4 regions of the Oryzibacillus soli genome follow, and region 1 is predicted to be linked to each of the others. Evidence: predicted binding sites of a transcription regulator. Region 1 holds the regulator's gene; each other region holds the start of a gene.

Region 1 (7,241 bases):
CAGGACGTGGCTAGCGATGCGGATTCCTGCCTGAACCGGCATTGTCCTTGGTTCCGCAAGTGCTTCTATCACCGGGCCAAGAACCAGTCCCATATGGCGGACTTGGTCATAACCAATCACTCGCTGCTGTTTACCGACGTAAAGGCGGAAAATCGTCTGCTGCCCGGTTATGAGCATCTGATCGTTGATGAGGCTCACCATCTGGAGGAGGTCGCCAGCAAGCATCTGGGCTTGGAGCTTCACTATTTCTCCATGGTGCACACCTTGACTTGGTTGTACAAGGATAACAAGTCCGGACTTCTGCCTACCGTGACCATCCGTCTTCAGCAGGAAGCGGACGGCTCCGAAAAAGCGGCCAAATGGCTGCGCACCATACACGACATCGAGGAGCAGCTCGTGGAAGCCAAGGAGCATTGGGACGAGCTGGCTCAAGTGCTCTATGATCTGATCGGGACCGGAGCGGCGGATGCAGGGGCTACCGAGGGTGGTCAGCTGGTGTACCGGGTGAAGCCGGACTCGCTGCCTAGAAGCTGGGATACCCTACGGGTCATCGAGGACAACCTCTACATCGGTCTGGGGGAAGCGGTCAAGCTGCTGGACCGGCTGCTGTCCGATTGGAAGGATGTCCAGGAGGAGCTGGGCATCCAGCACTTGGTGACGGACCTGAACGGCGCCTCCAAGGATCTGGCGCGCCATCGGGATACGCTTCACGTGTTCATGCAGATGCAGAACAAGGATGATGTCTACTGGCTGGAGGCCAGCCCACAGTTCAAGAGCAAGTCCGTTCAGCTGATGTCCGTACCGGTAGATGTGAGCGGAATGTTACGGCAGTTCTTTTTTGACGCCAAAAAGAGTATAATATTGACATCCGCAACCTTGTCCGTCGACAAGAAATTTCATTATACTTGCGAACAGCTGGGACTTAAGCCGGAGGATCCCTCCGGGAAGCTGAAGACCGTCCTGCTTCCGTCGCCTTTTCAGTACCGGCAGCAGGCGCTGTTGGTGGTGCCGCGGGATTTTCCGAATATCAAGGGAAATTCCGGCGAAGCCTACTTCGTAGAGAAGCTGACGGAGTCGCTGCGGGAGGTGGCGGTGTCCACCGGCGGCCGGATGCTGGTTCTGTTCACGTCTTACCGGATGCTGAAGGCCGTCCATCAACGGTTGAAGGAGGAGCTGGCTCCTTCCGGCATCCAGGTTCTGGGCCAGGGCTTGGACAGCGGGAACCGCAGCAAGCTGACCCGAATGTTCAAGGAGCATGCCGCCAGCGTTCTGCTGGGAACCAGCTCCTTCTGGGAAGGCGTGGATATTCCGGGCAATGCCCTGTCGTGTCTCGCCATCATCCGGCTTCCGTTCCAGCCGCCGAATCATCCGCTGGTGGAAGCCAAGTGCGAGGTATACAAGAAAAATAACCAGAATCCGTTCATGAAATATTCCGTGCCCCAAGCGGTGATCCGCTTCAAGCAGGGCTTCGGGCGTCTGGTTCGCACCGCGACGGATAAGGGTATCGTCATCGTTTATGATACCCGGGTGATCGACACGGCATACGGCAAGCATTTTCTGTACTCCTTGCCGGGGCCGAAGATTGAGCACATGACCACGGCCCAGCTGGTGCCGCGGATTACCGAATGGATGGGAGGGGAAGAGCAGTGAAGACCGAGAAAATTTCCGAAGCGGTAGTACGCCGTTTGCCGGTTTATCTTCGATTCCTGAACGAATTGAATATAAAGAACGTACAGACCGTTTCTTCCCAGGACTTGGGAAACAAGCTGGAGCTGAATCCGGCCCAGATCCGGAAAGACCTGGCCTATTTCGGCGAATTCGGCAAGAAGGGCATCGGGTATGATGTCAATTACCTGATCGAGAAGATTCGGCAGATTCTGAAGCTGGACCAGAACATTGCCGTCGCTCTGGTCGGAGCCGGTAACCTGGGCCGAGCCCTATGCAATTATAACGTCTATCTGAAGGACAACATGAAGATCGTCTCCGTCTTCGATTCGAGCCCGGACAAGGTGGGGACCGAGATTAACAACCTGAAGGTGCAGCCCATGGCCCAATTGGCGGAATGCATCCACCGGGACGGAATCCGGATCGGGATCATCACCGTACCTGCGGCAGACGCCCAGAACGTGGCGGATGAGTTCGTACGCGGCGGCGTGGAAGCGATCCTGAATTTCGCGCCGGCCATCATCAAGGTTCCGTCGGATATCCGGGTGCATAACGCGGATTTCACCACGGATCTGCAGAGCTTGGCGTACTACCTCGACGAATAGAGGGAACCCATAAGAAAAAGGCTCTCCGATGATTATCGGGGAGCCTTCTTTGTGGAAACTTATGCGTATTTCAGTACGACGCCGTCCAGAATGTCCGCTACGTTCTCGCAGGCATCGGTGGTTAGCTCCAGCTGCTCGTACATTTCCTTCAGCTTGAAATCGTGGTACGGGTCCTTCGGATTGCGGAAGATCTCCCGGATGCCTTCGCGCAGCAGACGGTCGCCTTCGTTCTCCATGCTGTTGATCTTCACGGTGAATTCGGTGATCTGCATGTACTTCTTCTTGGACAGGAGCTTCACGCTGTCCAGAATGTATTGGCAGGCGTTAACGAGCACAGCGGAGAATTCTTTCATGTAGTGGTCAGTCTTCTCGACATTCAGGTAATCGAATCGGGCGATGCATTCCTCGATGCCGTCGATGACGTCATCCATCTTACTGGCGAGAGCAAGGATATCTTCACGGTCAATGGGCGTGATGAAGACTTTGTTCAAGCCGCGGAAGATGGAGTGGGTGATGGTATCCCCCTTATGCTCCAGGTCGCGCAGCTCTTGAAGAAAAGCCATAGGGCTTTCGGTTCCCATCATCGCCTGTCGGAATACATGGGCCGCTTGCAGAGTGTTCTCGGCGGATTGGGTGAGCAGCACGTAGAAATCTTCGTCTTGTTTCTTGTTGGTTATCGCCATGTCCAAAACCTCCAAGGCTTGCCTTACCGGCGAAGCCTAATCTAATTGTCCATAACTCTTAAAATACCATATCCTCTCAACATTATGCAATGGAGCGAACCATGAACTTTGTTCCGGTGGTGAAAGACGATGCCGGCAGTTCTTGATTTATGACCCGTTCTCATTGTAGAGTGGAAGAAGCAGGCAGAAGCTTGGATACCCCTAAGGAAAGGATCGATACGTTCATGTCACGGATGATCGTGAAGAATGGCATTTTTGTCACGGCGGATGCTGCACGTCCGTTGGTGAAAGGATATATCGCCGTCGAGAACGGCCGCATCGCCGCATTGGAGGAGGGGGAGTACACCCCGTCCGGAGCGCAAGAGGAGATTGTGGACGGCAAGGGACGTCTGTTCATGCCCGGCTGGGTCAATACCCACTGCCATGCCGCTATGTCTCTCCTCCGGGGCATCGGCGACGATCTGGCCCTTCAAGTCTGGCTGCAGGAGAAAATGTGGCCGAACGAAGCCAAATTTACGGCACAGGATGTGAAGGCGGGAACCCTGCTTTCCATTCTTGAGATGATGAAAGGGGGCACTACCACCTTCGTCGACATGTACGACCACATGGACGAGGTGGCCAAGGCCGTTGAAGAATCAGGCATGAGGGCGGTGCTAACCCGCGGCGTCATCGGCCTGTGTCCGCCCGACGTGCAGCAAGCCAAGCTGGAGGAGGCCTCCCGGTTCGCCCGGGAATGGAACGGCCAAGCCGGCGGCCGGATCACGACGATGATGGCCCCCCACGCGCCGTATACGTGTCCGCCTGACTATATCGAGAAGATCGTCCAAGCGGCACATGATCTGGATCTGCCGATCCACATCCACATGTCCGAGACCCTCCGAGAGGTGGAGGAGAACGCGGCCCAATACGGAGCCCGTCCCGTCGCCCATCTGGAGAAGCTCGGCGTCTTCTCCCGTCCCTGTCTCGTGGCACACGGCGTGCACCTGACGGATGAAGAGATTGACATTCTCTGCCGCTACGATGTTCGAGTCAGCCACAATCCGGGCAGCAACCTGAAGCTGGCAAGCGGCGTTGCCCGGGTGCCGGAGCTTCTCCAGGCGGGGCTTCTCGTTTCCCTGGGGACAGACGGCCCTGCCAGCAATAATAACCTGGACATGTTCGAGGAAGCCCGGTTGGCCGCTCTCATCCATAAAGGGGTGAGCGGCGATCCGACGGCGGTGCCGGCTGCAGCCGCACTCCGCATGGGTACCTTGGACGGCGCCAGGTCGGTGTGGCTGAACGATACAGGGATGCTGCGCCCAGGCTACAAAGCGGACTTCATCGCCTTGCGTTCGGACCGTCCCCACTTCTTCCCCAAGTCTGATTATGTGTCGCACATTATCTATTCCGCTTCGGCGGGCGACGTATCCGACGTCTGGATTGACGGCAAGCGGACGGTGAAGGACGGCGAATGCCTGACCTTAGACGAGGAGCGCATCATCCGGGAATTCCAGCAGCGGTATGAAGCGCTTGTCGGAAGCTGACGAACGAGCCATACGGAAGAGGTAACTAACCATGCGCAGGAAAAAATCGTTGCTCCTGGCAGCTTTTCTGGCCGTCTTGACGGTTATGGCCGGCACGTACATCTTCATGGACCGGATCATTGCCGGGGAGTGGGACAGCAAGAAGGAGGCCGTGAAGGCGGCTTACGCAGAGACGATGCTGGTCAAGGCCGACCGGGTCGAGCCATATGTGGGGACGGAGCCTTATATGATCGTCTACGGGGAAGACAAGATCGGCAACAAGATGATCGTATGGGTAAGCCAGCACGAGCGGTATGCCGCTTACGAATCCGAAGGGATTACGAAGCAGGCCGCTGTGGACAAGGTGCTGGGAGCCGCTCCGGAAGCCAAGGTTCTGCGTGCGACGCCGGGGAAGCTGGATCAGGATTACGTCTGGGAGATATATTACCAGCGGGAGATGGACGGCAAGACCCGATATTTCTATGATTATTACCGGTTCGGCGACGGAGTGCTGATCGATACGCTCCGGCTGGGCTAGATCGCCAGATCCCGGAGCCGGAGGCTCCGCCCGGTCTAGCCGCTTAAGGATGAACAATCCGACGGCGGCTTGACCCGGGCGGAGCTTTTTACATTTGCCAGGCTGTGCTAAGAATTCCTCCGCAACCGCGCTGCTCCTTGGGTTTCCACACATTACATCGCCACGTGCGGCGCCTGCTATGCTATACTCAGACTATGTTGCTGTTCACTACATTAACTATCATATTGCTTTTATTATAGAAAGGGGGACGTTCCCTTGAAACTGAAACTCATTCCCTTATTGTTGGCTGTAGTGGGTTCCAGCGCCATCTTGTTCGGCGGTTGGTTCGCTTACCACAGCGTGGCGATGGAGAGTCCGCTCAATCAAGCGTTGAACGGCACACCCGGCGTTGAAAGCTCTGAAGCGAAGATCGGGAACAAGGTCGTATTCAACGTGAAGCTCAATCCCCAAGCCCAGTTAAGTGAAATAGTTCACGAGATAGAGAAGCGGGCCGCCGACATCTCTGGCGACCGTGAGGTGCAGATCCATGTGGACAGCAACAGCTCTTCGGAGCTGGAGGCCTGGTGGTCCCGCGCCTTGTTCGATGTGGCTCAAGCCATGGAAACCAGCCGTTATGCATCCATTCCCGTCAGCCTGGAGGAGAAGGCCGGCCTCGTGCAGGGGCTGAAGGTGGAATCCCAGATGGACGAGAAGAACGTGTACGTGAAGCTGACGCAAGGCGAGTACGCCAAGTTCGTCATACTGCCGCGGACCCCCGCCAAGATGGGAGTGTGGCCTAATGAGTAAATATGGCAAAGAGATCCTGATCGGCGTCATTCCCGTAGTGATCGCGTTCCTTGCCTTCATCGGCCTGAACGTCGTCCCCGTGCTCTTCATGTCCGTCATCGTAGCAGCATTGTTCCTCATGAACCGGGCTCGTACCGGTGCCGGCATGGGGGCCACGGCGGACCGGAAGGCGAAGTCCCGGACCCCCTCGTATCTCACCTTCGACGATATCGGCGGACAGGACCGGGCGAAGCACGAGCTGAAGGAAGCGCTGGATTTCCTGATCAAGCACGAAGAGATCAAGAAGCTGGGCATCCGTCCTCTGAAGGGGATTCTGCTGGAGGGCCCTCCGGGCACCGGCAAAACCTTGATGGCCAAGGCGGCGGCCCATTATACCAATTCCGTATTCGTCTCCGCGTCGGGCTCCGAATTCGTAGAGATGTATGTCGGCGTTGGCGCCAGCCGGGTGCGGGACCTGTTCAAGGACGCCCGTTCCCGCGCTCAGAAGGAAGGCAAGGATTCGGCCATCGTCTTCATCGATGAGATTGACGTCATCGGCGGCAAGCGTGCCGGCGGCCAGCACCGGGAGTATGACCAGACGCTGAACCAGCTGCTTACCGAGATGGATGGTATCCATACGGCTGAGACGCCCCGGATTCTGATCATGGCGGCGACCAACCGCAAGGAGATGCTGGACAGCGCCCTGCTCCGTCCGGGTCGCTTCGACCGCCACATTACGGTGGATCTGCCCGACCGCAAGGGACGAATGCATATTCTCAACATCCATGCGAAGAATAAGCCGTTGGCCGAAGAGGTGCTCTTGGACCGGGTGGCGGACGAGACCTTCCAGTTCTCCGGGGCACAGCTGGAGAGTGTGATGAACGAGGCGGCCATCTACGCGCTTCGCGACGGCCTGGAGATCATCGGGCAGAAGCATCTGTCGCTGGCGGTGGACAAGGTGATGCTGGGCGAGAAGTCCGACCGCGAATCCACCCGGGAGGAGAAGGAGCGGGTAGCGTACCACGAGCTGGGCCACGCCATTGCCGCCGAGCTCTTGAACCCGGGCTCCGTCTCCCAGGTTGCGCTCAGCCCCCGAGGGCAAGCCTTGGGCTATGTGCGCCACAATCCGCAGAAGGAGCAGTATCTCTACACCAAGGAATACATCGAGTCCAAAATCATGGTTGCCCTGGGCGGCGCCGTGGCCGAAGAGATGTTCTACGGCGGCCGGAGCACCGGCTCCCGCAACGACTTCGAGCAGGCCATCAACATGGTGAAGACGATGATGGACGCCGGCTTGACCCGTCTGGGCATAATCGACCGCGAGATGACGACGAAGGAAGAGCTGATGAAGGAGAATGCGGCCATCATGGAGGACCTGACGCGCCGCACCCGGGAGCTTCTCGAACGGCACCGCACGGTGTTCATCCAGTCCCTGGACATCCTGATGGGGGAGGAAACCCTGTCGGGTGACCAGTTCCGGCAC
Region 2 (7,241 bases), on a different contig from region 1:
GTGCTGGAGGCGGCGGAGGGCTTCGCCCATGTGGTGGCCGTCACCTATGACGCCGCTTTTTCGGAGGGGCAGGTGCGGCTCGTGAAGGAGCTGGCATCCCGGAGCGAGAAGACGGGAGGGGTCGGGCTTCGGCTCACCGTCGCCTCGGCCCGGAGTCCGTACGACCTGGCGGCTTTCCCGGAGGTCGGCACCTACCTGGCCTGCTACGAGAATCGCCCGGCCATGATGCGCGCCCTGGCGATGGTGCTGACCGGAGGGCTGGTCCCGACGGGCATCCTGCCGGTAGACATCGGCGGCGGGCCGGGAACGGTGCGGCAGAGCGGTTGATACCGCACGGATAGATAGGCAGGGCCGGACTCCGGAATGGGGTCCGGCTCTTTTTGGGTGAGTCCGAACGGTGGACTCATGGAGCGGGTGGGATCCCTTCATGGGGGATGTATGCTTCCATGGCCTTATCACAATCAAAGGCAAAAATGCCTCTGGTTGCACGAAGAGGAACCAAAGTCCGAGATCAAGGGCAAATATGCCGTTTGTGGCGCAATAGAGCGGAAAAATGGGGCTCTCGATTCGAACCAAAGGCAGATTTGCCGTTCATCAGGTCCGATGAAGGAAGATGATAAAACGAAGGGCAAATGTGCCGCTGGATGGACACGTGTCGGCTGGCCGGAGGAATCCTAGCATGGGCAGCCCATTTGGGGCACCTTCAGGCGCTGGATCACCAGGTGGCGCGAAGGCCACAGGTGGCCTTTAATCGTCGGCGGTGGGCCGCCAACGAGAATAAAGGCCGTGGGCGGCCTTCAGCCCGCTCGATCGCCCAGTGGCCGGGGGCTGGGGTGGCCTTCAGCCCGCCCGATCGGCCAGCGCTCTGACACCCGCCACGAGCCTTAAGCACGGTCGGCTCGCAGCGCAGCAGGATGCATATGGTCGGGCTGGATGGTACACCCTAACCGGTAACCTGCAAAAAGACGGGAGGAATCCCCATGGTGGTCTGGACGGCGGTGCTTCTCCTGGCGGCCCTTGCTCTCTTGGGAGGGCTCCGGCTCATCCGGCCGGTGCTGTCCGGCTATGTGCGTACGGCAGCGGCCCTGATCATCGGCGGCTTGTCCCATCTGATGGAGTCGGCGGTCTCCTTGAATGCGGAGCTGGTGAAGCTGGCGCCGGGCCAATCCGCCTTTTGGCTCTGGAGCTGGAGCGGATCGTGATCATTCCGCTTCTGTTCGTATGGCTGTTGGAGCTGTGGGAGCGCAAACGCTTCGGCCCAATCAAAAAGGCAGCCACCGCCTATTGGTGGTGTATGATCCTGACCGGCATGGAGGAGGCGAATCAATGGGCGGGCTTGACCCAATGCGACGGCTGGGGAATGGGGCACTCGCTGATGGAGTACCTCATCCTGCTCGTCTTGAGCCTTCCGGCGGTCAAGGGCTTCCGGAGCTTGGCGGACCAAGAGGGGGCGGGAGCCGATGTACATCTACGGCATTGAGGACTTTGACATCAATGAGCTATTTGTCCTCCTGGCCGGGCTCTTGGTTGTGACGATTTCGGCCTTTTTGCCGGAACGCTTCACGAGGTCCCAGACGGTTTTCCTTCTGCTGTTTAGCTTCTGGCTGGCCGTCGTGGTCGACCAAACGCTGGCGGTTCCGCCTTACGACCTGTACGACATCATGGATTCCAGCCGGATGGACGTCATGGACCCGTTCCTCTATGCCGTCGTCTACCCGGCCAGCGGCTATCTGTACTTTTATGCGGCGTCAACCATTGGCTTCCACCGGCCCTTCCGGCTGGGGCTGCTGGTACTCGGATGGTCGGCACTGACGCTGGGGCTGGAATGGGGGTCCATGTATCTGGGTGTGTTTACCTACCAGATGTGGAACCTGGGGTACTCGGCCTTGTCCCACATCTTCATTCACCTCTTGAAGCTGCGGGTACTCCGTTATGTGGCGTCCCAGCCCCGCAAGGCTGCTCTCCAAGCCGAAAAAGGCTAGGAGGCAGCCTTTTTGTATTCCAATAAACCGCGATCCGCGACCGACATAGTAGCGGCTGCTGTAACGGTTGTTACCGCTTTCGCCCGAAATTGTGTCCAAATCATGAAACATGTCTTGCGAAAGGTTGTCTTGTGAAATTTGTCACTAAATTAGAGACATGAGTTTTTTATAATCACTTTAGATAGAAGGGAGATGAAGAAGTTGGATCAATTGGAACTGGCTAGGCTGCAGTTCGGCATCACCACGGTGTACCACTTCTTGTTCGTGCCTCTGACGATCGGTCTGGTGTACCTGATCGCGGTCATGCACACGGTGTACGTCATCAAGAATGACGAGTCTTACAAACGCATGGCACAGTTTTGGGGGAAGCTGTTCTTACTGAACTTCGCGGTGGGGGTCGTCACCGGCATCATGCAGGAATTCCAGTTCGGCATGAACTGGTCGGAGTACTCCCGCTACGTAGGGGCGGTATTCGGAGGACCGCTGGCGGTGGAAGCGCTGGTGTCGTTCTTCCTGGAATCCACCTTCATGGGCGTGTGGATCTTCGGCTGGGACCGGCTGCCCAAGAAGGTGCACCTGGCCTCCATCTGGATGGTGGCGGTAGGCACCACGCTCTCGGCACTCTGGATTCTGACCGCCAACTCCTTCATGCAGGAGCCGGTGGGGATGGAGATCGTGAACGGCCGGGCCGAGATGACCGACTTCTTCGCACTCCTCGGCAGCAAGCAGCTGTGGGTGGAATTCCCCCACGTCATCTTCGGCGCACTGGCCACGGGAGCCCTCTTCATGACGGGCGTCAGCGCGTATAAGCTGCTTCGGAAGGAAGAGACGGGGATGTTCCGGCCCTCTTTTAACATCGGGATTGTGGTGGCGCTCGTGTCCAGCATCCTGGTGGCGCTGGTCGGCCACAGCCAGGCGCAGCACCTGATGACCTCCCAGCCCATGAAGATGGCGGCCTCGGAGGCCTTGTGGGATAACTCCGGAGATTCCGCGCCCTGGACCGTCTGGGCCTGGATCGATACGAACAACAAGTCCAACTCGGGCGAGTTCCAGATTCCGAACGCGCTCAGCATTCTGGCTTACAATAAGCTCCACGGCAGTGTGAAGGGCATGAACGAGCTCCAAAAAGAATACGAGGCCAAGTACGGCCCCGGCAACTACATCCCGCCCGTGAAGACCACCTTCTGGAGCTTCCGGATCATGGTGGGGGCGGGCAGCCTGATGATTCTTCTGGCGCTGTACGGCACCATCCGCATGATGCGCAACAAGCTGGAGGAGAGCCGGCTCTTCCTGAAGATGATGGTATGGGCCATCGCGCTGCCTTTTATCGCCAATACGACGGGCTGGATCATGACGGAGGCCGGTCGGCAGCCGTGGGTCGTCTTCGGCTACCAGACGGTGGATAAAGGTGTGTCGCCGAACGTGTCGGCCGCTATGGTCTGGACCTCCTTGATCGGATTTACGCTGATCTACGGCATCCTGGCAGCGGTGCTGGTGTATCTGTACGTGCACTTCATCCGCAAGGGGACGGATGCGGCCGTTTCCACCCACCGTGCCGACCATGCGCACCATCTGTCGCTGTAAGCAAGGGCTCTCGGAGCAGGGTCTGATGTTACAAGGAACGAACAGTATCCTATAAAGCGAGGCGAGCATCCTACATGTATGAAACCTTATGGTTTGTCCTGATTACCGTCCTCTTCGTCGGGTTCTTCTTCCTGGAAGGCTTCGACTTCGGCGTCGGCATGCTGGTGCCCATTCTGGGCAAGAGCGACACCGAGCGGCGGGTCATCATCAATACGATCGGTCCCTTCTGGGACGGCAACGAGGTCTGGCTCATCACGGCGGGCGGCGCTATGTTCGCAGCCTTCCCCAACTGGTACGCCACCTTGTTCAGCGGCTTCTACATGGCCCTCTTCCTCATGCTGCTGGCCTTGATCGGCCGGGGCGTAGCCTTCGAATTCCGCAGCAAGCTGGAGAATCCCCGCTGGCGGAAGACCTGGGACTGGGTCATCTTCTTCGGCAGCCTGCTCCCCCCGCTTCTGTGGGGCGTGGCGTTGGCCAATCTGATGCGCGGCGTGCCCATCGACGGCAAGATGCAGTATGTCGGCACCTTCTGGGATCTGATCAGCGTCTATTCCGTCGTGGCGGGCGTGAGCGTGGTGCTCCTGTTCCTGCTGCACGGCGCGCTGTTCCTGGCACTGAAGACCGAGCACCCCATCCGGCAAAAAGCCCACGATTTCGCCGTGCGAATCGGAGCGATCGCCACCTTGTCGGTATTCATCTTCATTATTCTGAGCTACGTGGAAACCGACATGTTCACCCAGGAGGGCATCAACCCCGGGACCGTGCCGGTGCTGGCGGGCATCGCCCTGGTGTCCGTGCGCTATCTGCTGAAGGCGAAGCGGGAGGGCTGGGCCTTCGTCATGACGGGCGTCACCATCACCTTGTCCACCATCTCGGTCTTCACCTGTCTGTACCCCCGGGTAATGATCAGCTCGCTGAACCCGGACTGGACCTTGACCATCCATAACGCCTCATCCAACGAATATACGCTGAAGGTCATGACGGTGGTGGCGCTGTGCACCGTTCCGCTGGTGCTCGCTTACCAGGCATGGACCTACTGGTCGTTCCGGAAGCGGGTCAGCGTGAAGGACCACCTGGACTACTGAGATGATGAAGAAGCTCCTTCAAACCGTTCCCGCCGCCCGGATGTTACTTGTAGCGAGCGTAGGCCTCGGGCTGGCGGGCGGGGTGCTGATTTTGCTTGAAGCGTTCTATGTAGCGAGAATCACCGACCGCGTCTTTCTCGGCGGTGAGGAGCTGGGCCGGCTGATGCCGGCCCTTCTGATTCTGGCGAGCTGGATCGTACTGCGGGTGCTGGTGCAGATCGCCGGCGACGCCCTGTCCATGAAGCTGGCTGCCCGGGTGAAGCAGGAGCTGCGGATCCGGCTGGTGCGGAAGCTGGCGGAGCTGGGGCCTCAAGCGGTAAAGCGCGAGAGGAGCGGCGAGCTTCTGGCCGTGCTGTACGAGGGCGTGGAGCAGCTGGAAACCTATCTGGCCAAGTACCTGCCCCAAGCGGCGTTGTCTGCGCTGGTGCCGGCCGCCGTCCTGTGCGCGACGGTCCGGCTGGATCTGACGTCCACGCTGATACTGGGCTTCACCATGCCGCTCCTGATCTTCTTCATGATCCTGATCGGTGTGACGACCAAGGCCAAGACCGAGCGGCAGTTCAAGGCGCTGGGGCTCTTGGGCGGCCACTTCCATGATGTGGTAAGGGGCTTGGCGACTCTGCAAATCTTCGGTCGGAGCAAGGCGCAGCTCGACATCATCCGCCGGATCGGGGAGGAGCACCGGAAGACCACCATGGGCACCCTGCGGCTGGCCTTCCTGTCCGGCTTCGTTATGGAGCTGTTCGCCACCCTGTGCACCGCCATCGTGGCGGTGTTCCTGGGGCTCCGGCTGGTGGACGGAGGCATTGATTTTTACCGGGCGTATGCGGTGCTGCTGCTGACACCCGAGTTCTACCTGCCGGTCCGCGCGCTGGGCACCCAGTATCATACAGGGATGAACGGCCGCATTGCGGCGGAACGGATCTTGGGGATCCTGGAGCAGGAGCCGCCGGGCTGGGTGGAGCGGGAAGGCGCCGTGAAGCCCGAAGCCTCGGAGCTTCGGGAAGGCATCCGCATCGACCTGGACCGGGTCCGGTACCGGTACCCGGAGGCGGAAGATGACGCGCTGGCGGAGCTGACCCTCGCCCTCGAGCCGGGACAGCGGGTGGCGGTCATCGGGCACACGGGCGCGGGGAAGAGCACGGTGCTGGAGCTGCTCCAGGGCTTCCTCCGCCCGGCGGAGGGAGAGATCCGGGTCAACGGCGTCTCGATGTCGGAGCTGTCCATGGACTGGTGGCGTTCGCAGCTGTCGGTGGTGGCCCAGGAGACGCGGCTGTTCCAGGGGACCCTCCTGGATAACCTGCGTCTCGGCCGGCCGGAGGCGACGCTGGAGGAAGCCATGGAAGCGGCGCGGCTGGCGCAGGCGGACGGCTTCATCCGGCAGCTGCCGGAGGGCTATCAGACCCGCATCGGCGAGCAGGTCCGCCTCTCCGGCGGGCAGATGCAGCGCATCGCCATCGCCCGGGCGCTGCTCCGGAATGCGCCGGTGCTGCTCCTGGACGAACCGACCTCCGGCCTGGACTTGGAGAATGAGGCGATGGTTCAGGCGGCATTGGCGGAGCTGACCCGGGGACGGACCGTCGTGACGGCCGCCCACCGGCTGGATACGATCCGGGACGCCGACTGGCTCATCGTGCTGGAGCAGGGCCGGGTGGCCGAAGCCGGGCGTCCGGCTGAGCTGGCGGCGTCCGGTGGACGGTATGCCGCCATGCTTAGGGCGGCAGGGACAGCGCACGGTGGCGCGAAGAGCAGGACGGCGGCTGAAGCGGAGTCGGTACCCGTTGAACGGGCATCCTCCCATCCGCACAAGGAGGTGGCGGCAGGATGAGCACTTGGGTTAGAGCGATGCGGTTTGTCTCGCAGTACAAGTGGCGGACCCTTCTGGCCGTCCTGCTGGGCTTCTTGACCGTGGGAGCCAACATCGGCCTCATGGGCACCTCCGGATATCTGATCGCCCGGGCGGCTCTGCGGCCGGAGACGGTGCTGCTTCTATGGATTCCCATCGTCAGCGTCCGGTTCTTCGGCTTGTCGCGGGGCGTCTTCCGGTATCTGGAGCGGCTGGTCTCCCATGACGTGACCTTCCGGATTCTGGCCTCCATCCGGACCTGGCTCTATGCCCGGATCGAGCCCCGCGGCGCCGAGCTCCTGGAGAACCGGCGGAGCGGGGATGTGCTGAGCTCCGTGCTGAGCGACGTGAACGAGCTGCAGAACCTGTACCTGCGGGTGCTGTCGCCGACGGCCGTCGCGCTTCTGTCCTCGGCGCTCGGCGTCGGCCTGGTCTCCGTGTTCCACCCGCGGTTCGGCTGGATTCTGGCGGCGCTTCTGCTGTTCGCAGGGCTGGCCGTCCCGGGGACAGCCTACGCATACAGCCGCCGGCGCAGCCGGGAGACGGTGGAGCAGCGGGCGCAGCTGTATGCCGACGCCTCGGACCTGATCATGGGGCTGCCGGAGCTCCTCGTGTACGGCCGCGCGGAGGAGGCCGCCGCCCGGGTGGAGCGCTCCCAGGCGGGACTCACCCGCCTGCAGGACGCCCACAACCGGGTGTCGGCCGCAACCGGCGGCCTGATGCTGGGAGCGGCCCATGCAGCCC
Region 3 (7,241 bases), on a different contig from region 1:
ACGACTCGAACAGCACCCTTCCGGAGCCTCCGCCGCTCAGCCCTTCCCGGTCCAGCACGGAAGCCAAGTGCTTCACTGTGCCTTCGGCACCGTCGATAATGTCCGTACCGGGAGAAAGCACCTTCCGGAACACTTGGCTGAACAGCGGGAAGTGTGTGCAGCCGAGAACGGCCGTCCCGTAGTTCGCCAGCTCCAGCTTCGACAGCTCCTGCCTGAGATACGCCTCGGCCTCGGAACCTTCGAACATCCCGCGCTCGGCCAGCTCTACCAGCCCGGGCAAGGCTAGGGAATCCACGATATGCTTGCGGTCCACTGCGGATACCAGCTCTTTGTATTTCGTTTCCTTCAGCGTGAGGCTGGTGGCGCAGACCAGGACCCGCTTCTCATGGGTCTCGTTCTTCAGCACCGCCGGCTTCACGGCCGGTTCCATTCCGATAATCGGAAAATCATAGGTCTTCCGAAGCTCCGCCGCCGCTATGCTGGTGGCCGTGTTGCAGGCGATGACCAGAGCCTTCATGTCCAGCTCCAGCATCCGTTCCACACCCTCGAATATGAAGCGGCGGACCTCATCCTTCGGCTTCTCGCCGTAGGGCACATTCCGCGTATCCGCAAAATAAACGTAATCTTCTCCAGGCAGACGGCGCAGCGCTTCAGCTAGAACCGTAACGCCGCCCACACCCGAATCCATGACTCCGATGCGCATGCATAACCCACCCAACAGCCAGCTATTAGTATGAATACCTTCCTGATTGTAGCAGGTTTCCTGCCAAAAAACTACGCACCGGCCGCCCGTCTTCCCATGCATAAGCCCGGTCCGGCATTGAGACCCTATAACACAGACCCTGTTTATGCCATTCCTATACAAGGAGGTTCAACCATGACAAGCTTCGTGTTCAAGCTGATCATAAACCCTGTTGCCTTATGGCTGTCAGCACTGCTGTTCGACGGACTGGAGTTTGGCCGATGGACCCAGCCCATCATCCTGGGAGCCGTCATCGCCGTGGCGGGCATTGTACTGGAGCTTCTGTTCCTGAAGCGCGGCACCCTCTGGATCAGCACCGTGCTGGATTGGGCAGCCGTTACCATGCTGGTGTACTACATCACCCCAATGTTCGACGGTGCCGTCTCCAACTTTACGGGGTCCCTGCTGACCGGTTTGCTGTTCGCCTTCGTCGAGTACTTCCTGCACCGGTATCTCATCTCCGCCGGATTGACCCAGAAACGGGAGAGGGCCTGACCGGTCACGTAAGCATACGACAGCGACAGACCCTGGCACCATCAAGTCATGGAAAAACGCCTGTTCCCTCTTCCGGGGACAGGCGTTTTGTACAGGCCGGGCCTGGCCTGTTACATGGGATTGTTCTGCTTGTTGATCTTATTCAGAGAGGGCACATAATCCCCCGCTTTCTCCGCCTTCAAGGTGTTGACGCCCTTCTCATCGTGGAATTTATTCTCCCGGATGATTCGGCTGCGGTTTCTCGGCTTGTTCTCCATGGTATCACCTCCCGGAGACCCGAATGAAAGATGGACTACGGATTGTTCGTATGCAGCTTGTTGGGCAGCTTCTCGGACGGCTGGCCCTTGCCCTGGGTTCTGCGGTTCTTCTCGTCCTTGGCTTGGGTGTCATGCAGCTTGTCCAAGAATTCACTGGTGCTCTTCATGACCGTTCCCTCCTCTCGCGCCGGGCGCATAGCCAATATAAAAGCCGGGCGCCCCTACTCTGCCGAACCGTGGCGGTCACGATCCGGCAGATGTAGTATGCGCCCGGCAGGCAGAAGCAAATGATGGGGGATGCTGGGTCCTTCCGGTTCGTTAACCGGCCAGGAAGACCGTTCCGTTCTCGATCTTGACCTCCAGGGTTCGGACGGCCCCCGTATCAGGCTCCTGTACCAGACCTGTAGGGAGATGAATCTTCCAGTCATAGAGGGGATCGTACAGGTATTCTCCGCTGACCATCCCTTCGCTCAGGACGCCTCCCTTGCGGTGGGGATTCTTGTTCTCGAGAGCGAAGATCCGGCCGTCCGACAAGCGGAACACCGCCGCCTCCAGACCGTTCACGCGCACCCGGACGCCGATCCTTGCCGGGAACCGCTCCAGAGTGCCTACCGGAATATATGCTTGGGTCCATTCGTTCATCTTCAACACTCCTTTAGTTCGAAGCTGCGGCCTGGGCCGGTGCGTGATGGGCTGCGTCGGTTTCCGGACGGACGGTTTCGTACAGCTTCTCCTGAAGCTCCGGACTGCGGACGACCTCCTGCCAAGGATCCTTCAGCTGGCTCAACGCCAGCTCCACCCGCTCGTTCAGCACTTTGCGGTTGGCCGTATCCTCCACCACTTTCAGGCGTATATCCTCCAGTCCCACACGCTCCACCCAGTCGCTGGTCCGTTCGCCGAACTTCCCGGTCTCGCGATAGTATTGGATGTAGGCGCCGGTAATCTCCATCAGCTCCTCATCCGTCTTCACCTTGCATAACAGATCCGCTCCGCGGAGCTTGATGCCGCCGTTGCCGCCCGCATAGATTTCCCATCCGCCGTCGTTGCCGACGATGCCCAGATCCTTCGTTCCGCTCTCCGCGCAGTTGCGGGGGCAGCCGTTTACTGCCATCTTGAATTTGGCCGGCATCCACAGACGCTCGAATTTCTTCTCAAGCTCAATGCCTACCGTGATGGAATCCTGGGTGCCGAACCGGCAAAATTGGGAGCCGACACAGGTTTTCACCGTCCGCAAGGATTTGGCGTAGCCATAGCCCGAGGGCAGACCCAGCTCCTCCCACACCTTCGGGAGGTCCTCCTTCTTCACACCCAGGAGGGCCATGCGCTGACCGCCGGTATATTTCACCATCTTCACGTCGTACTTCTCGGCAACCTCTGCGATCTTGCGCAGCTCCGCCGGATTCGTCACGCCGCCGTAGGTCCGGGGAATGACGCTGAAGGTGCCGTCCTTCTGGATATTGGCATGCAGGCGCTCGTTCACGAACCGGGACTCCTTCTCATCCTGGTAGGTGGCGGGCCGCAGCATGCCCAGATAATAGTTCAAGGCCGGGCGGCACTTGGAGCAGCCTTCCGTCTGGCTCCACTCCAGGACATGCATGACCTCGCGGACAGTGCTCAGGCCCTTTTCTTCGATTGCGGCCACGATCTCGTCCCGGCTGAGCGTTGTACACCCGCAGATGCCCTGCTTGCCGCTTGCCGCGGCATCATAGCCGTCTCCCAAGGTATGGGCCAATAGCTGCTCCACCAGACCTTTGCAGCCGCCGCAGGAGCGGGTGGCCCCTGTGCAGGCCTTGATCTGATCCACGGTGGTCCAGCCTTGCTGGCGGATGCCCTCGACGATCGTTCCCTTCGTGACGCCGTTGCAGCCGCACACGATGTCCTCGTCCGACATGGCTTCCACCGAGCTCTTCTTGCCGCCGCTTCCGCAGCAGCCGCCTCCCATAAGTGCCGCGTGGATCTCCGCCGTCATCACAGCGCGTTCCTTCACCCACTTGGCCAGCGGAGCAGCGTCCCCGACATCGCCGAAGAGCACGCCGCCTACAATGATATCGCCCTCCAGCAGAATCTTCTTGTAGACCTTCTTCCAAGGGTCATGCAGCTTCAGCGCCATCAGACCTTCCCGGTCCTGGAACTCTCCCGCGGAGAACACATCCACTCCCGAGATCTTCAGCTTCGTCGATACGGTAGAGCCCGTATACGGCTCCGTCTCTGCGCCGCACAGATGCTTCGCAAGGACAGCCGCCTGCTCGAACAAAGGGGCTACCAGGCCGTAGCAGATGCCCCGGTGCTCATTGCATTCGCCTACGGCATAGATGCCGGGTGCGCTGGTGCGCATATAGTCGTCTACCACGATGCCCCGGTTGACCTGGATGCCGCTGGCTGCCGCAAGCGCCGTATTCGGCTTGATGCCTGCTGCCATGACGATGAAATCCGATTCCAGCGTGCTGCCGTCGGCAAAGCGGAGACCGGTAACCCGTTCACCGCCCAGTATTTCCGCTGTGCTGGCCGGCATTTTGAACTTCAGTCCCTGGGATTCCAGCTCCGCCTTCAGCATGGCCGCCGCCGCAGGATCCAGCTGACGCTCCATCAGATCCTCCATGAGATGGACCACGGTGACCTCCATCCCCAGCTGCTGAAGCCCACGCGCCGCTTCCAAGCCGAGCAGACCGCCTCCGATCACCGCCGCTTTGCGGTAGGTGCGGGCCGCTTCCATCATCCGCTCGCAATCCTGGATGTCGCGGAAGCCGACGATGCCTTCCTTATCCGAACCCGGTACCGGCAGGATCAAGGGGGTGGAGCCGGTAGCCAGGATTAATTCGTCATAAGCAAGCTCCAATCCGCTGTCGGTATGAACCATACGCTGTTCGGTGTCAATCCGGGTAACGGTGGTGCCCGCATGCAGGCGGATCTTATTCTCCGTGTACCAGGACCAATCATTCAAGACGATGTCCGGAAGCTCCTTGCTTCCTTCCAGGACATAGGACAGCAGGATCCGGTTGTAGTTGGGGTGCGGCTCGCTGCCGATGACCGTGATCTCGTACCGGTTCGGATTCAGCTTCAGCAGGTGCTCCACCGTTTGGATTCCGGCCATGCCGTTGCCGATAAGAATCAATTTTTGCTTCGCGTTCTGGGTCGTCGTCATGGGATTCCCTCCTGATCGTGATCGGCCGCCTATATGTGAATGGATTCACTTAGTAGGTTGAGTAGGCTCCGCTCTTCTCTATGCCTTCACTTTACCTTCCGGAAGAGTGACGTTTTGTGAAACGAATCACATTGTTTGTGTCCAAATGGTGAACCGTTTGTCTGCCAAAGAAAAAAGGCTTTCCTCCTAGGAAAGCCCGAGCTTGGTCTGACAAGGCACCGTTGTTAGTGGAGCTTGGCGCCGTTCATTTTGGTGATGACGTATTGTGCTCTGCCGGTCTGAAGCCGCATGGAGGAGTCCTCCCAATGGCCCTCCCAGCGGTTGGACAAGGCAATCTCGAACCGGTCTCCGGGCAGCGGAGCCTGCCCGGCACTCGTCCTGACTGTCCCTTCTCCATGCAGGATAATCTCCTCGGGAGCGATGTAATCGTCATACATGCTGGACGGCTGGCCGGATACGCTGACCTCCTTCAGATGCAGCGTCAATACGTCCGTATCCCCGATCTCCTCTTTCTCGATACGGAGCGGCTGGTTCCGGCAGCTGTTCAGCCAATCCAGTACCGGCTCCAAATGCGAATCTGCCATAAGTTGTCCCTCCGAATGCGGATAGTTGCGGGATGCCCCGGTTGCGGTCTCCCCTCTACTATGTCATATTCCGGACCGTTCTATCCGCGGGAGTAGAGGCGGAGCGGAATGACCCACACCATGAGCCATAGAGCACCGGCTGCCAAACCCGCCGCCGCGTCGCTGGCATAATGGACCCCCAGATAAATGCGGGACACTCCCATGGACAGGAGAAACACCGCGACCCCCAGCCATAAGAGGGCGGAATACCGCCTGATCCCAGCCGGTCCGTACTTCAGAAGCCCGTAAGCCAGCATTCCGTAGAAGACGACGGACACCATAGCATGTCCGCTGGGGAAGCTGTAGCCGACCGTCATCACACCATGCACCACGGAGGGACGCTCCCGTTGGAACAGCTCCTTCAGCAGGTGGTTGACCCACCATCCGCCAGACAAGGCCGCTGCCCAGACCAGCGCCGCCTTCCAGCGCTTCCGGCGAATCAGGAACGGCGCAACGATCAAGAGCAGGAGATATTCGCAATATGCCGACCCCAGGAAGTCCATCCCCTTGGCCCAGCCTGTCCACACAGGCCCGCGCCATTTCAACGTCCAGTCATAGACGGCGGCATCCCAGTCCGAGGCCCAGGCATACCATTCAGCGGATACCTTATGCCGGAACAGCCGATAGGCCGTATAAGAGAGCAGGATCAGCAACACCGGGATGAAGCACACTCGGGCTGCATCCCTGCTAAACCGGGAACCGTTCCTTTCCATGGAACCCCTCCTTCACCTCCCTTATTATAGACAGCCGATGCCGTGAAAAAAAGCCGCCGGGCGTGAACAGCCCGGACGGCTTCGATCAGCGATCCGCCGATTGGAGCGGATCTTGGTTTTTGCGGACCATCGGGTAGAAGAAGACGCCTGTCACGAACAGTCCCAACCCCAGGAAGAAGGTCTTCGGGTCCGAAGTCCCCACTTTGATGATGTACACGGAGTACGCCGTGGCCAAGAGGGCAATGATTCCGTCGACCACGCGCCCCTTGCGCCCCGTATAGGTCTCGCCCGTGAATACCAGCTTCAGCTGGAAGACGGAAGCCAGGATATAAGGCACCAGATATGACAGGGTGGCGACGGTGGTTACGAAGGAGAACGCCTTCGAGATCGGTCCCGAGATGGTGGAGAAGATGAAGGTCTGGGCCGCCAGATTCGTGACGATCAGGGATACGACCGGAGCGCCGTGCTTGTTCTCCTTGCGGAAGGATGGCAGGAACAGCCTCTGCCGGGCCGCCTGGTACGGCACCTCTGAGCTCAGCAGGATCCATCCGATGGTGGAGCCGGTCAAGGAGATCAAGCCGAGTCCCGCCATGACATAGCTGCCGGAGCTGCCGATGACGTGAGACAAGGCGTCCACCAGCGGCTTCTCCGATTGAACGAGCTGGCTGTGCGGCAGAGTTCCCATGACCAGAGCTGAGATGCCCATGTAGATGGCGAGTGCAATGGTCAAGCCCAAGATCGTCGCCACCTTCACGTGGATCTGCTTCTTGGCCCGGGACGAGAAGATGACGGCGGACTCCACGCCTACGAAGGCCCACAGGGTGGCGACCGCAGCCGCGTTTACCTGTCCCAGAATGCCCAGGCTGCTTCCCTCCACATCCACCGTGCCGGCGAACGGAATCATATTGCTCTTCTCGAAGGTAAACAAGCTGATGACGATGAAGAAGAGGAAGCCGGCAACCTTGGCAGCGGTCGCTGCAAAATTCAGCTTGCCGGCGCCTTGGATACCGCGAAGAATAATGAAGTGCATGCCCCACAGCAGTAAGGTACAGACGATAAAGGTAAGCAGATTTCCCAGTGCAACGGAAGCGCCACCGATGTTGAACAGCTCCTTGCTGCTGGACATAGACGGGAAGAACGTGGACAGATAGCTTGCAAAGGTGGTGATGATGGCTACGTTGCCGGTCCAGTTGGCGACCCAATAGCCCCAAGCCACGGAATAACCTGCGAAGACGGATGCCTCGGAGCCCTCGCGGAACAAGGATTTGG
Region 4 (7,241 bases), on a different contig from region 1:
CAGCCTGGAGGATTGCCGGCGCGTCTGCGAGGTGTCGCCGGAGGAGGAGGCGCTCCTGACCTCCCCGGAGGCGCCGATCGTGGTGCTGCGGAAGAAGGCGGCAGCGGAGGCTTTGGCTCCGGGGATTGCGCCGGGCATGGCCACCGTCGGGGTGATGCTGCCCTACACGCCGCTGCACCATCTCTTGATGGAGGAGCTGCCGCACCTGGTCATGACCAGCGCCAATCCGTCGGGCCTGCCGATCCTGTACCGGGACGAGGAGGCCTTCGGTTATCTGCGGGGCATCGCGGACTTGGTGCTGACCCATAATCGTCCGATCCTGCATCCTCTGGACGATTCGGTCGTCCAGGTCTGCACGGACGGGGTGGATCTGCTCCGTCGGTCGAGGGGCTATGTGCCCGACCCCATCGGCGGCCCGGCCGCGGAAGAGGTTCACGGGGCGGCGGCCTTCGGCGGCAGCCAGAAGAACACCTTCGCATTCGGCCGCTTCGGCCAGATCTTCCTCGGCCCCCATATCGGAGATATGGAGGGGGTCGAGGTGCAGGAGCATTGGCGGCGGGAATACGGGCATTTGTCGCGCTGGATGGGCCTCCGGCCGGAGCTTGCGGGCATCGATCTGCACCCGGGCTACGCCACGGGGGCTCTGGCCCGCGAATACGGCCTGAAGCCGGCGCCCATCCAGCACCACCATGCCCACTTGGCGTCGTGCGCCGCCGACAACGGCCTGGGCCCGTACGAGAACGTGTACGGGCTGATCCTGGACGGCACCGGCTACGGAACGGACGGTGCCGTGTGGGGCTTCGAGGCTCTCTACGGAAGCGCCTCGGCGGTACGGCGGCTGGGGCACCTGCGGTATACGCCCCTGCCGGGCGGCGAAGCCGCCATCCGCCATCCGTGGCGGAATGCCGCCGCCATGCTGATGAAGCTGCTGCCGGACGGCGAAGGCTATGGGCTGGCAGAGCAGCTGTTCCCGGAGCGGCTTCGGGAGCTGCCGGTCATCCGCCGGCTGGCGGAGACAGGCATCAACAGCCCGATGGCGGGTACCTGCGGCCGGCTGTTCGATGCGGTGTCCGCCGTGCTGGGGCTTGTCTCCGAATCGACGTACGACGGCGAAGCCGCCATCGTGCTGTCGGAGCTCGCCGCAGCCGCAGCCGTGGCGTACTCCGCGGGCACGGGAGACGCTGCCGATCATGCTGCCGGACCGGAGGCGTACCCGTATACGCTCCGCTGCACGGACGGCGGCCTCTGGGAGCTGGACATGAGCGAAGCGCTCCGCCGTATCGCGTCGGATCGGCTGTCCGGCCGGCCGGTGCATATAACGGCACTGCGCTTTCATGAAACGGTGGCTCAAGGAGCGGCAGAGCTTCTGGACCGGGGACGGCGGATGCTGAAGGAAGAGGAAGCCGGCCCGCAGGATCAGCTCCCGACCTTGCCCGATAAGGCGGTGCTCTCGGGCGGCTCCTTCCACAACCGGTTTCTCCGGAGGAGAATCCGGGAGCTGCTGGAGCAGAACGGATATACCGTATATACGCACCGGAAGGTGCCATGCGGCGACGGCGGTCTGGCCTTGGGCCAGCTGACAGCCGCCGCAGCAGCGAGGAAAGGAGGCGGAGCCTGATGTGTGTGGGCGTACCGGCGGAAGTGATCGAAATCGAAGGGATTGCCGCTGTGGTGGATGTGATGGGATCCCGCATCAAGGTCGGCATTCTCTTCGTCCCGGAGGTGCGCGCCGGGGATTATGTGATCGTGCATGCCGGCCAAGCGATCTCCGTGATCGACCGCCAAGCGGCGGAGGACAGTCTCGAGGAATGGAGGAAGCTCATCGATGCGAGACAATCGGAACGCCCTTCATGACCCCGGTCTGAACCGGGCACTGCTGGAACGGGTCCTCCGGATGGCGGCGGCGTTCCGGGAGCAATACGGCCGCAAGCCCGTCTTCATGGAGGTGTGCGGCTCGCATACGATGGCACTGGCCCGCTCCGGCTTGAAGCTGGCGCTGAAGGAGGCGGTCACGCTGGTATCGGGGCCGGGCTGCCCCGTCTGCGTGACGGATCAGAGCGCCATTGATGCCATGATCGGCCTGGCCGAGGAGGACAACCGGATTCTCTGCACCTTCGGCGATATGATGCGGGTGCCGGGCAGCAGGGGAACCCTGCAGGACGCCAAGGCCCGGGGCCGGGACATCCGGGTGGTGTATGCGCCATTGGATGCGGTGGATCTGGCCATCCGGTATCCCGAGCGGGAGGTCGTCTTCCTGGGCATCGGTTTCGAGACCACCATCCCCGTTCTGGGTGCGGCCTTGCTGGAGGCGGACCGGCTGCGGCTGCCCAACTTCAGCCTGTGGCTCTCCGGCAAGCTGGTGGAGCCGATTCTCCGGCATCTGCTGGAGCTTCGGGAGGTGGCGCTGGACGGCTTCCTGCTTCCGGGACATGTATCCGTCATAACGGGAAGCGCCCACTTCGCCTTCCTGCCTGAGGAATTCGGCCTTTCGGGTGTCATCAGCGGCTTCGAGCCCTTGGAGCTGGTCCGCGGCATCCATCGGCTCTTGGAGCTGGCGGTGTCCGGCCGCAAGGAAATCGTGAACGACCATCCGTCAGCCGTTACGGTGATCGGCAACGTGACTGCCCAGCGGCTCATGGACCGGCTGTTCCAGCCCGCCGCCGAGGAGTGGCGGGGCATCGGCACTATTGCCGCCAGCGGGCTGGCCATTCGGGAGGAATACGGTTATCTGGACGCGAAGCGCAAGTTCCAGGTTCGGACCTCTCCCGCGAAGCCTACCGGCTGCCGGTGCGGCGAAGTGATCCGGGGAGTGCTTGAGCCTTCGGGGTGTCCTCTGTTCGGCAAGGCGTGCACGCCGGTCAATCCGGTGGGCCCCTGCATGGTGTCGGGCGAGGGCTCCTGCGCGGCGGAGTACCACTACATGCGGGAGGGATAACATGAGCGAGGTTGTAACCATGGCCCACGGGGATGGGGGAGAGGCGGCCCACCGGCTGGTCCGGGACATCATCCTGACCGCCTTTGGCCGGGGATCGGAGCCTTTGCCCGATGCCGTTCATCTGCCCCGGCCGGAAGGACGGATTGCATTGACGACGGACAGCTTCGTCATCAAGCCGCTGTTCTTCCCGGGCGGCAGCATCGGCAAGCTGGCGGTGGCCGGCACGGTGAACGATCTGGCCGTAAGCGGAGCAGTTCCGCTGTATCTGACGGCGGCTTTTATCCTGGAGGAGGGGTTCCCCCTGTCCGATCTCCGGCGGGTGGCCGAGGCCATGGCCCTGGAGGCTGCACATGCAGGTGTGACCCTGGTGGCCGGAGATACCAAGGTGGTGGAGAAGGGCTCCGGCGACGGCATCTACATCAACACGACGGGAATCGGCGTGGTGCCTGATCGGCCCATGACCGATCCTTATGCCATCCGGGAAGGGGATGCGGTCATCCTCTCAGGGACGGTCGGCGATCACGGGACGGCGGTGCTGTCCGCCCGGAATGAATGGGGCCTCGTCACGGAGAGTTCTTCGGACTGCGCGTCCTTAAACCATATGCTGCAAGCGGCATGCCGGGCATCGGACCGGGTTCGCGTCATGCGGGATCCGACCCGGGGCGGCTTGGCGACTGCACTGGTTGAGCTCTGCGAGGATTACGGCGCCGTAATCGAGCTGGACGGAGATGTGATCCCGATCCGTCCCGAAGTAGAGGGGATGTGTGAGCTGTTGGGCTTCGATCCGCTGTATTTGGCCAATGAGGGCAAAGCGGTGCTGATCGTGGAGGAATCGGCTGCAGCTGCGGTTCTGGAAGCGCTGCGCGGCCATCCGGAAGGGAGGGAAGCGGCTGTAATCGGCAGGGTAACCGGGACGGGAGAGGGACGTCTGCTATTGAAGACCCCGTTCGGAGCATCCCGAAGGCTTCATAGGCTGACCGGCTCCATGCTGCCCCGGATATGTTAATGATTCATGCGGCCTCCGGCTTTCGGCACAATTTGCCGAAGGCCTCCAGCTCCAAAAGCCAGTTCTGGAGCGGGTTTCAACGGCTTTTGGATTAGCATTCTTATAAAGTAGAAATTCTTTGTAAAAACCTTATTCAAAATAAAGACAAATCTTATTTAACAAAATGTGAACACATTGATTTGAGTATTGTGAATTATATCACGAGAAGTTATTATAAAGCCATAAGGAACACACAAATAGTAAGGGAGAGATGAAAAATGATTAACAAATTTCTTCGTGAGAATGTGTACGCCGCCGGCTTGCTGACGCTGCTTCGTTTATACCTCGGATGGGAATGGATGCACCACGGGTGGGAGAAGCTCACCGCAACCAAGGCCTTTGACGCCGCGGGCTTCCTGAAGAACGCCGTTGCGAAGCCGGTCCTCGAAACCGGAACCCAAGACCAGCTCTACCCGCACTTCGTCAGCTTCCTGAACAACTTCGCCGTTCCGAACGCCAAGCTGTTCAGCACCATCATTCCTTACGGCGAATTCCTGGTCGGCTTGGGCTTGATCCTGGGCTGCCTGACCACCACCGCCATGTTCTTCGGCCTTCTGATGAACTTCATGTTCATGTACGCCGGTACCGTATCGAGCAACCCTTGGTACATCATGCTGGGCTTCGTGATCCTCGCAGCAGGCGCCAACGCCGGTAAATTCGGTGCTGACTACTACGTCCTGCCTTACCTGAGAAAGCTGCTGAAGCTGAAGCCTGCAGCGGCCGACGCCAAAGCGCACGGCTGACGGCTCCCGCCCTTCGATAGTCTAGAAACCCAAACCGCCGACGGATTCCATCCGTCGGCGGTTTTTTGTCCTGCTATAGATTTTTGTATTTCTTGCGGAAGCTTAGGGGGGGTGTACCCTCCCGGGTGGAGAAGCAGTGGGTGAAGTAGGAGGCATGAGGGAAACCGACCTCTTCCGCAATGCGGGACATGGGCCATTCCGTCTGGATCAGGAGCTTCTTGGCCTGCTCGATGCGATAATGCATCAGGTATTCCATCGGCGTCTTCCCGAAGATCTTCAGCATGCACTTCGCCATATAATTGGGATGGTAATTAAGCTCCCTCTGCAGATAGGAGTTGGTCAGCTTCGTCTTATAATGCCGCCGGATAAACAGCTCCACCTTCTCCGCCAACTGGAAGGCCGTCGTATCCGAGGCCGACCGGATCTCCAGGTCCACGTGCTGGAGAAACGATTGGAAGGTATTCTGCCGCTTCCAATTCCGCAGGGAGCGGGGCTCGTGCTCCAGCGCCCGGAAGTCATCCAGAATTTCCATGGTCTTCGCGGACACCCGCAAGTGTTTCGGAATGAAGATGGAGTTCACCTCGCAGTGATTCAGGTAGGCGCTCTCCTTGTGCTGGCCGATCAGCATCTCGCCTTGAGCCAGGCAGGCCTCCATATCGGGGTATTCGCCCCAAGCCCCGAAGGTATGGAAATGGATCCATATAAACTCCGTAGAGGCCTCGCAGGGCCGCGTCCCGTAATGGTGGGCGTCCGGCCGCAGGATCAGGGCTTCTCCAGGTGTTAATTCCCACGAGGAGTCGGCTTCCCCAATCGGAAGCGTTCCCTTGGTGACGACGATCAGGTCGAAGGAGCCCATCTGGTTCCGGCTGATATGGCATTCGCCGGCTTCGAAGACGGCCAAGCCGCAGTCGATAAAATACGGTATGGGCGGAGTAAGAAAGTGCAGAATGCCGGAATCCATCGAAACACTCCCGATCCCCAGATTTTATCTCTATCATAGCGGATGGGAAACGTTTATTAAAGCGCTTTCTTTAGGTTGAAATCTCTAAAAAACAGGTTGGAATTACTTGTCGCGGGTAGAGAACCATTTCCTTACAATTTGAGATACAGCGCTTACATACGCAGGGTAAATGGATAGCGGGCAGGCCGAGGACAAGCTTTTTCATGAGACTTGAGAGGAGGTGTTGGAGCGCTTGAAACGGGGTCGTTCCCCGGCGTATTCCATAGTCGTTCCCAAATAAAAGGAGGCTTGTATGGGTATGAAAGAATGGCTCCCGGCATCCGGGAAAAGGGCTTTGCTCCACTTGACGCTTGTATCTGCCGCGGCAGTGGCACTTCTCGCGCTGCCCAAGCTGGCAGGGGCCTACCCCTTAAGCAACGGCACCTTCGATGTGCAGACCGGCACCAACGGGGAGATCACCTCGCTGAAGCTGGCCGGCGACAGCTTCCCGACCAATTACGTCATGAACGGCACCAACGCGCCCAACCAGAACACCGCCGATCACCAGTGGCTCGGCGAGCTGATGTTTACGTACCGCTTGAACAACGGAGCCTGGACGAAGGCTTGGACCAGCAAGTCGGCCGATGTCCGTACCCAGAGCCAGACCGGAAGTACCGTGAACATCACCTACCAGAATTCCGCCAACGCGGAAGGCATCCGGAATTTCCGGGTGAACGAGTCGTACTCGCTGGTCAACGATGCGCTTCAATGGCAGATTCAAGTGACCAATACCAGTACCCAAACGCTGGAGATCGGGGACTTCGGCCTTCCCCTGCCGTTCAATGAGTTCTGGACGGGCGGCAACAACGAGGAAATCTATGAGACCCGGGTGGTCAGCCATTCCTTCATCGGCAACAACAGCTCCTATGTGACCGTGCAGCGCCCCAGCGGCATCGGGCCTAGCCTGCTTCTGCTTCCGGACGCCTCCACAGGTGCGGGCTTCGAGTACATGGACAATTGGCGTATCCAGGACCATGCGGGCAGCAAGTGGGCAGCCGATCAGGGAGGCTGGGTGGAGGGACTGTCCGTTTATTACATCCACTCCAATGTGATTAAGAGCACCGGCCGGGGTTATCTGCCCAACACGAGCCTGACGCTTGCCCCCGGCGCCAGCAAGACCTATGCCTTCAAATTCGTCAAGGCCGATAACGAGCAGGCGGTCAAGGACAGGCTGTATGCCGAAGGCTTGATCGACGTCAATGTGGTGCCGGGCATGATCGTACCGACCAACCAGACGGCCAAGTTCGATCTGCATACCTCCAAGACCATCACGGCGGTGACCCCCCAATACCCTTCGGAAACGACGGTCACCTCCTTGGGCACCACCGGAACCAACCATAAGCTCTACTCGCTGCAGATGAACCATCTGGGTCCGAACAACATCACCGTCACCTACGGCAGCGGGGAGAAAACGGTGCTTCAGTTCTACGCCATCGAGCCGATCGATGCCGCTCTGCAGCGGCATGCCACTTTTATGGTGGCCAACCAGCAGTGGAATGTTCCGGGGGACATCCGGGA

The links. The regulator Rex, encoded in region 1, represses fermentation and respiration genes when NADH is low (regulators of the CRP and FNR family bind a similar motif). The targets are predictions, from matches to a motif close to TTGTGAAATATTTCACAA.
Region 2: the regulator Rex is predicted to act here: its motif matches at 2,112-2,129, upstream of ACSEXW_RS27065 (cytochrome ubiquinol oxidase subunit I).
Region 3: the regulator Rex is predicted to act here: its motif matches at 4,751-4,768, upstream of nirB (nitrite reductase large subunit NirB).
Region 4: the regulator Rex is predicted to act here: its motif matches at 4,128-4,145, upstream of ACSEXW_RS03695 (DoxX family membrane protein).

What each region holds. Positions count from the first base shown of each region.
Region 1 covers NZ_JBPPGJ010000005.1:112,809-120,049, forward strand. The annotation lists gene dinG (ATP-dependent DNA helicase DinG) at 1-1,650, shown strand, start outside; gene ACSEXW_RS08225 (redox-sensing transcriptional repressor Rex) at 1,647-2,270, shown strand; gene ACSEXW_RS08230 (DUF47 domain-containing protein) at 2,330-2,953, opposite strand; gene ACSEXW_RS08235 (amidohydrolase) at 3,178-4,476, shown strand; gene ACSEXW_RS08240 (cell wall elongation regulator TseB-like domain-containing protein) at 4,508-4,993, shown strand; gene ACSEXW_RS08245 (hypothetical protein) at 5,249-5,779, shown strand; gene ACSEXW_RS08250 (AAA family ATPase) at 5,772-7,241, shown strand, end outside.
Region 2 covers NZ_JBPPGJ010000032.1:2,878-10,118, reverse strand. The annotation lists gene nagZ (beta-N-acetylhexosaminidase) at 1-327, shown strand, start outside; gene ACSEXW_RS27080 (hypothetical protein) at 981-1,202, shown strand; gene ACSEXW_RS27075 (hypothetical protein) at 1,199-1,480, shown strand; gene ACSEXW_RS27070 (hypothetical protein) at 1,461-1,982, shown strand; gene ACSEXW_RS27065 (cytochrome ubiquinol oxidase subunit I) at 2,184-3,566, shown strand; gene cydB (cytochrome d ubiquinol oxidase subunit II) at 3,641-4,651, shown strand; gene cydD (thiol reductant ABC exporter subunit CydD) at 4,653-6,479, shown strand; gene cydC (thiol reductant ABC exporter subunit CydC) at 6,476-7,241, shown strand, end outside.
Region 3 covers NZ_JBPPGJ010000018.1:67,504-74,744, reverse strand. The annotation lists gene murI (glutamate racemase) at 1-703, opposite strand, end outside; gene ACSEXW_RS21980 (DUF2512 family protein) at 878-1,237, shown strand; gene ACSEXW_RS21975 (hypothetical protein) at 1,348-1,494, opposite strand; gene ACSEXW_RS21970 (DUF4023 domain-containing protein) at 1,530-1,661, opposite strand; gene nirD (nitrite reductase small subunit NirD) at 1,813-2,136, opposite strand; gene nirB (nitrite reductase large subunit NirB) at 2,150-4,636, opposite strand; gene ymzB (protein YmzB) at 4,861-5,220, opposite strand; gene ACSEXW_RS21950 (phosphatase PAP2 family protein) at 5,301-5,972, opposite strand; gene ACSEXW_RS21945 (amino acid permease) at 6,058-7,241, opposite strand, start outside.
Region 4 covers NZ_JBPPGJ010000002.1:386,330-393,570, reverse strand. The annotation lists gene hypF (carbamoyltransferase HypF) at 1-1,618, shown strand, start outside; gene ACSEXW_RS03710 (HypC/HybG/HupF family hydrogenase formation chaperone) at 1,618-1,854, shown strand; gene hypD (hydrogenase formation protein HypD) at 1,826-2,935, shown strand; gene hypE (hydrogenase expression/formation protein HypE) at 2,937-3,941, shown strand; gene ACSEXW_RS03695 (DoxX family membrane protein) at 4,199-4,723, shown strand; gene ACSEXW_RS03690 (helix-turn-helix domain-containing protein) at 4,797-5,684, opposite strand; partial or broken gene ACSEXW_RS03685 (DUF5695 domain-containing protein) at 5,983-7,241, shown strand, end outside.